Prosthecobacter debontii: one gene and its partner. The protein of the gene in region 1 binds, or shares a complex with, the protein of each later gene. Links are inferred from orthologs where the notes say so. Each region holds a gene or a part of one and is shown in the gene's direction. Other genes may lie near its edges.

Region 1 (4,205 bases):
CAATGAAGGCATCGGGTTATGGATGCCGCACACCGATCAGGTCACGACCTATCGGGTGCGCAACGGTAACAAGGCCGACTGCTCCTATCTCGCCCCCATCCAGACCTTTGCGCTCAAACCCGGCCTCGTCTTCGAATATGAAGTCGCCCTCATCGCGGGCTCTTTGGAGGAGATTCGTGCGGCGTTCAGACGCTAATGGCGTCTAACTCATCCCGTGACACCACAAAATCACTTGGATTGACCACATCTTCCGCCTCCGCCCTTTACAGAGCGTTTCCTTTGTGCAAGATGCCGCGCTTTCCCGGCTGCCGCCGCAAAGTAACGCGGTTTCGCCGAAACTGCCGACACAACCAGCGGCATCCTGAAGGGCTCCCAACCATCCGCTCCGCCCCCTTTCCGCCTCCATGCCCAAAGACCCCTCCATCAAACGCATCCTCGTCATCGGTTCCGGCCCCATCGTTATCGGCCAGGGCTGTGAGTTCGACTATTCAGGCGTCCAGGCTTGCAAGGCGCTGCGCGAGGAAGGTTACGAGGTCGTTTTGATCAACTCCAACCCGGCCACCATCATGACCGACCCGGAATTCGCTTTCCGGACCTATGTCGAGCCGATCACGCCGGAGATCGTCGAGAAGATCATCATCAAGGAGAAACCTGATGTCCTCCTGCCCACCCTGGGCGGCCAGACCGCGCTGAACACGGCCATGTCCCTGCACCGCGCAGGCACCCTGGAGAAGCACGGCGTGCGCATGATCGGCGCGAAGCCGGACGCGATTGAGAAAGGCGAAGACCGCCTGCTTTTCAAAAACGCCATGCTCAAGATCGGTCTGGACCTGCCGCAGTCCGGCGTGGCCCACACCATCGAGGAAGCCCGCGCCATCGCGGAAGAGATCGGCACCATGCCCCTCATCATTCGCCCCGCCTACACCCTGGGCGGCACCGGCGGCGGCATTGCCTACAACAAGGAAGAATTTGAAACCATCACCGCTCGCGGTCTGGATCTCTCCCCCGTCAGCGAGGTGCTCATCGAAGAGTCTCTCCTCGGCTGGAAGGAGTTCGAAATGGAGGTCATGCGTGACCGCGCAGACAACTGCGTCATCATCTGCTCCATCGAAAACCTGGACCCGATGGGCGTGCACACCGGTGACTCCATCACCGTGGCTCCGATCCAGACCCTGACGGATCGTGAATACCAGATCATGCGCGATGCCTCCTTCGCTTGCATTCGCGAAATCGGCGTGGAGACGGGTGGATCGAACATCCAGTTCGCCGTGCATCCAGACACGGGCCGCATGATCGTGATCGAGATGAACCCACGCGTGAGCCGCAGTTCCGCTCTGGCCTCCAAGGCCACCGGTTTCCCGATCGCCAAGATCGCCGCCAAACTCGCCGTGGGTTACACCCTGGACGAGCTGAAGAACGACATCACTCGCGAGACTCCGGCCTCCTTCGAGCCGACCATCGACTACGTGGTGACCAAGGTACCGCGCTTCACCTTCGAGAAATTCCCCGGTGCCGATGGCACCCTGACCACGCAGATGAAGTCCGTGGGTGAAGCCATGGCCATCGGTCGCACCTTCAAAGAGTCCCTTCAGAAAGCCCTGCGCAGCCTCGAGATCAAACGCTTCGGCCTCATCGGCGATGGAGCCGATGTCGTGGTGGACGAAGAGACCCTGACCACCAAGCTGACGGTGCCGAATGCCGAGCGCATCTTCTTCCTCGGCCAGGCCTTTGCCATTGGCTGGGATGTGGAGAAAGTCTTTGAACTGACCAAGATCGACCGCTGGTTCCTGCGTCAGATTGAGCAGATTGTAACTGAAGTAAAGGCTGCAGAAGATCTGAATTTTGAGGTCAATACGATTGATGCTTGGATCAAAGGCGCGGCCACAAACGAAGTCGCTGCGAAGAACTTGGCTGAAGGCACTTCTATCTATCGTCGTTTAAAGAAGATAGGCGCATCTGATCAACAGATTGCCCATCAAACTGGAGCGAAGCAGGCCGATGTTCGGTTAGGTCGCAAAGCCCTCGGCATCGTCCCCACCTACCGCCTCGTGGACACCTGCGCGGCGGAGTTTGAGGCCTACACGCCTTATTACTACAGCACCTACGGCACCGAGGATGAAGTCCGCGACAATGACCGCAAGAAGGTCATGATCCTGGGCGGTGGCCCGAACCGCATCGGCCAGGGCATCGAGTTCGACTACTGCTGCGTTCACGCCTCCTTCGCTCTGCGCGAACTGGGGTATGAGACCATCATGGTGAACTCCAACCCGGAGACCGTTTCCACCGACTACGACACCAGCGACAAGCTCTACTTTGAGCCTCTGACCCTGGAAGACGTGCTGAACATCTACGAGCGCGAAAACCGCAACGATCAGGTGCTCGGCGTCATCGTCCAGTTCGGCGGCCAGACCCCGCTGAACCTCGCCAAAGGCCTGGAGGAAAATGGCGTCCGCATCATCGGCACCAGCCCGAAAAGCATCGAGCTGGCCGAAGACCGCAAGCTCTTCGCCGCCCTTCTCGATGAACTCGGCCTCGATCAGGCCCCGAGCGGCACCGCCACCTCCCTGGAGGAGGCTTTGGCCATCACCGCCCGCATTGGTTACCCCAGCCTCGTGCGCCCCAGCTTCGTGCTCGGTGGTCGTGCCATGCAGATCGTTTACAGCGATGCCGAGCTGACCCACTACATGAAGAACGCCGTCGAGGCTACGCCCGACCGTCCCGTGCTCGTGGACCGCTTCCTGGAAGACGCCACCGAGGTGGACGTGGACTGCATCAGCGATGGTGAAACCACCGTCATCGGTGCCATCATGGAGCACATCGAAGAGGCCGGCATTCACTCCGGTGACTCCGCCTGCGTCATCCCTCCCTTCAGCCTCACGCCCGCCATGCAGGGTCGCATCAGCGATGCCGCCAAGAAACTTGCCAAGGCCCTCAACGTGCGCGGTTTGATGAACATGCAGCTCGCGGTGAAAGGCGACGATCTCTACGTCATCGAGGTCAACCCACGTGCCTCCCGCACCGCCCCGTTCGTCTCGAAGGCCATCGGCGTGCCACTGCCGAAACTCGCCGCCAAGATCATGGCGGGCAAGACCCTCAAGGAACTCGGTTTCACCGCCGAGGTCACCCCCGCTCACTACAGCGTCAAGGAAGCCGTCTTCCCCTTCAGCAAGTTCCAGGGCGTGGACATCGCTCTTGGGCCTGAGATGAAATCCACGGGTGAAGTCATGGGCATCGACATGGACCTCGGCCTCGCCTTTGCGAAAAGCCAGATGGCCGCCGGCGGCACCCTGCCGACCGGAGGCAACGTCTTCATCAGCGTCAAGGAAGCCGACCGCGCCAACGTCGCCCGCATCGCCAAAGGATATGCCGATCTCGGTTTCACCATTTATGCCACCGCCGGCACCGGCCAGGTCATCAGTGAGTCCGGCACCGCCGTGAACATCCTGCCGAAGCTCGCCAGCGGCCAGCGTCCGAACGTCATCGACCTGATGAAGAACAAGGACATGGCCCTCGTGATCAACACCCCCAGCGGCAAAAACCCCCGCGAAGACGAGATCAAGATCCGCACCGCCGCCATGCAGAATCGGATTCCGATTATGACGACGCTGCGTGGTGCCGATGCTGCGCTGAAGGCCATCAAGTCACTGCAATCGGCTGAGGTCGAAGTGCGGGCGCTGCAGGAGTATCATAAGTAGGCCACGCCAACGAGGGGAGCGCGGTCACTCTTGACCGCCTCTTCTAAGACCTTGCTGCTGTGTCGACATATTTGTTATATGTTCGGTCGTTGTGGGACATCTTAAAAAGTAAGGTTCTCATGCGACCATGATGATGGATATTCTAATCAACATTGCTTCCGATTTTGCTTTTATCCTGCTGATCGCATTCGGAGGATGGGCTTGGTTCAGATTAACCAAGATTCGGCATCTTCGAGATTTCTTTGGAGCATCATCCGACTCACCTATTATAGTATGGCTTTCAGATGTGCCTGCACATTACCAGGCCAAAAGCCCCGATGAAATTTTTCGGCCTGACTATGGTGCAAATGTTAGCGTCCTGGAAAGCCAAGCTGCTCAGAGTATTTCTGATCAGTTCAGATTTTTGGTTCCTGGAACAGGAGATTTGCCTAAATTCCTTCAGCGAGTTTTCTTGGACGTCAAGCAGGTGGAAACAAAGTCTGCTGGACGCCAACGTGGGTGGCTCGGATT
Region 2 (3,167 bases), on another replicon or contig:
CAATCAAATCACTCGGAATCCATGCAGACTCCTCCTTCATATCAGCGGCAATTCTCTCGCAAACAGATCACAGATTGCCTCGCCCGCTCTAAAAAGTCCGGTTTCGTCTCTCCGGCTTCCAGTCGAATCGGAGCACCGAAAACCAGACTCCCCAGCAGGGGGGCGGGCAAGATCTCGCCCTTGGGTAAGATGCGGTTCAAATTCTCCATCAATACCGGCACCAACTCCACCTCAGGGCGCCGCCGCGCTAGGTGATAAAGGCCCGCCTTGAAAGGCTGCGGGTCAGGGCTGGTCTGGCGTCCGCCCTCGGGGAAAATAATCAGGGAGTGATCCTCACCCATCGCCTCCAGCATCACATCCAGGGGATTGCAGTCCGCCGTAGGTCGTTTCCGCTCGATCAAGACCGCTCGAAAGACCTGCTGAGCCAACCAGGGACGGAGCTTCCCCACACTCCAGTAGTCATGAGCGGCGACCATCCGGGTTTTTTGCCGAAGTAAGGGGGGCAGGCTTGCCCAGAGAAGCGGCCCGTCCAGATTGCTGGTGTGATTGGCAAAATAGATGCGCTGGCGAAGTTCCGGACCACAGCCGTGCCAGCGTGCGAGAGCCCCCGTCGCGAGGCGTAAAGAACCAGCGATCAAGCCTGAAATCATTAGCCGAATTCAATCTCCAAGCCCGTGACTCTGCAAGACCGAAGTGTATCCGAACACCGAGCAGTTCACATGAACCTGCAACCGCCTCTTGCATTCGTCTCGCAATCAGGCTAGGTGCCCAAGTTTCCCATTTAATGAAAGCAATCCTGGCACTCGAAGACGGACGGTATTTTGAAGGCGAATCCTTTGGCGCACCCGGCACACGCACGGGCGAAATCTGCTTCAATACCTCCATGTCAGGGTATCAGGAAGTTCTGACGGACCCGTCCTACCGTGGCCAGATCGTGGCGATGACGTATCCGATGATCGGTAACTACGGGGTCAATCCGCTGGATGATGAGAGCAATGAGCCTCATGTGCGTGGGTTCGTCGTCGAAGAACTCTGCGAGGTGCCCAGCAACTGGCGCAGCAGCCAGTCTCTCGATGCCTACCTGAAGCAATACAACATTCCCGGGATTCAAGGCGTCGATACCCGCGCCCTCACCAAGCACCTGCGCACCCTGGGTGCCATGCGCTCCGTCATCACCACCGAGGTCGGCACCGTGGCGGAAGCCGTCAAACTGGCTCAGGAAAGCGCCCCAATGTCGGGCAGTGATTTCGTCAAAGAAGTCACCACCCCCTCCATCTATCAGTGGGACCCCGAGAGCCAACTCAGCCGCCAATGGGATATCCCCAGCCCGAGTCAGAACCGCGAAGGTGGTGCTGAAGGAGCCTTCCATCCCCTGCCCGACGCACGGTATCACGTCGTGGCTTATGATTTCGGCATGAAGCGGAACATCCTGCGCGGTCTTCGCCAGAGCGGCTTCCATGTCACGGTCGTGCCAGCCGGCACTTCGGCCGAAGAGGTCCTGGCCCGCAATCCCGATGGCGTTTTCCTTTCCAACGGCCCTGGGGATCCAGGCGCTTTGGGCTACATCCATGAGGAAGTCCGCAAGCTGATCGGCAAGAAGCCTGTCTTTGGCATTTGCCTCGGCCACCAGATCCTCGGCCACGCCTACGGTGGTAAGACCTTCAAACTTAAGTTTGGTCACCGGGGGGGCAACCAGCCTGTGAAAGACCTCCGCACCGGTAAGGTCTCCATCACCAGCCAAAACCACGGCTTCGCTATCGATCCAGCTAGCTTGCCATCCAATGTCGAGGTGACACACATCAACCTCAACGACGGCACCGTCGAAGGCATGCGCCATCGCGAAGCCCCCGTCATGAGCGTGCAGTATCACCCCGAAGCTGCTCCTGGCCCGAACGATGCGAAGTATTTCTTCGATGAGTTCGCCAAGCTGATCGATAACGCGGATTAACCTGTCCCACGTTCATTGTCTAAGACAGCTGTACTCTCCTCTATTGAGGTCGAATTCACGCGCTCATTGAACGAGCTGTGAGGGCCAGGCGTGCAGCTTTGCTCTAGAGACATCATCACGGTATCGGGACGAGCGACAAGATCATCACTTCGTCAGCAGTATAATTCCAAAGCCTTGCTTACCTTCGACGTTTTAGCTTCGTCCAAGGTCGTCGCTTTGAATTTCTCTGCCCGTTATGAAGTCGCTCCTTTGTTTGCTTCTCCTTCCGCTCTCGCTCCACGCGGGTCGCTTTCCTGAAAAGACGCCTGATTCTCCAGGTGCCAGGATGCTGGATGGCTACATGCGGCAACAGACCGCGGAGATTGAGGAAGCCGGCGGACTCAAGGACATTCAAACCGTCGAGGACTGGCAGCGCAAAGCCCCTGAATACCGGAAACAACTGGCGGAGATGCTCGGCCTGGAGCCGATGCCAGAACGCACACCGCTTCAAGCAACTAAAACTGGGGAACTGAAGGGGGATGGTTATGTCATCGAAAAGATGCATTTCCAGGCCGTCCCCGGCTACTATGTCACGGCCAATCTCTACCTGCCTGATAAGGTCGAAAAACCACTCCCCACGATCCTCTATGTCTGCGGCCATGCCGTGGTTGAAAAGGATGGCGTGCGCTTAGGCAACAAAACGGGCTATCATCATCATGGTATCTGGTTTGCCCGTCACGGTTATGCCTGCCTTATCATTGATACCGTCCAGCTCGGGGAGATCCGTGGCGAACATCATGGCACCTATAGCAAAGGGCGCTGGTGGTGGATGTCACGTGGTTATACGCCCGCGGGCTTGGAAGCTTGGGCCAGTATTCGCGCGTTAGATTATCTGGAAACCCGCCCTGAAGTGGACAAAACCCGCTTCGGTGTCACAGGACGCAGTGGTGGCGGAGCTTACTCCTGGTGGGTGGCCGCTCTGGATGAGCGCATTAAAGCGGCCGCGCCCACGGCAGGCGTCACTACCATGCGCAATCATGTGGTGGATGGTTGCATCGAAGGCCACTGCGACTGCATGTTCTATGTGAACACCTACCGGTGGGACTATGATCGCATGGTCGCGTTAGTAGTGCCGCGTCCGTTGCTCATCTGCAACACCGACAAGGACGATATCTTTCCTATCGACGGCGTCTTCAACATCTATCAAAACGTTCGTCGAATCTATTCTTTGTTAGGCCAA

Evidence for each region.
Region 2: the proteins of carB (region 1) and carA are in contact, whole or in part, in a solved structure (PDB 1KEE), measured with the Escherichia coli proteins. The link is inferred for Prosthecobacter debontii from one-to-one orthologs.

What each region holds. Positions count from the first base shown.
Region 1 is NZ_FUYE01000007.1:137,256-141,460, reverse strand. What follows is about bases 9-3,895. They hold carB (carbamoyl-phosphate synthase large subunit), read left to right. Parts: upstream 9-404; coding sequence 405-3,695; downstream 3,696-3,895. Other genes in these bases: B5D61_RS25725 (hypothetical protein), read left to right, coding at 3,823-3,895; B5D61_RS12070 (hypothetical protein), read left to right, coding at 9-196. Outside these bases: more of B5D61_RS12070, read left to right, coding at 1-8; more of B5D61_RS25725, read left to right, coding at 3,896-4,205. UniProt on the Escherichia coli protein: Large subunit of the glutamine-dependent carbamoyl phosphate synthetase (CPSase).
Region 2 is NZ_FUYE01000004.1:29,775-32,941, reverse strand. The notes cover bases 18-2,866. They hold carA (glutamine-hydrolyzing carbamoyl-phosphate synthase small subunit), read left to right. Parts: upstream 18-784; coding sequence 785-1,948; downstream 1,949-2,866. Other genes in these bases: B5D61_RS06870 (alpha/beta hydrolase family protein), read left to right, coding at 2,184-2,866; B5D61_RS06880 (lysophospholipid acyltransferase family protein), read right to left, coding at 42-650. Also shown: more of B5D61_RS06870, read left to right, coding at 2,867-3,167. UniProt on the Escherichia coli protein: Small subunit of the glutamine-dependent carbamoyl phosphate synthetase (CPSase).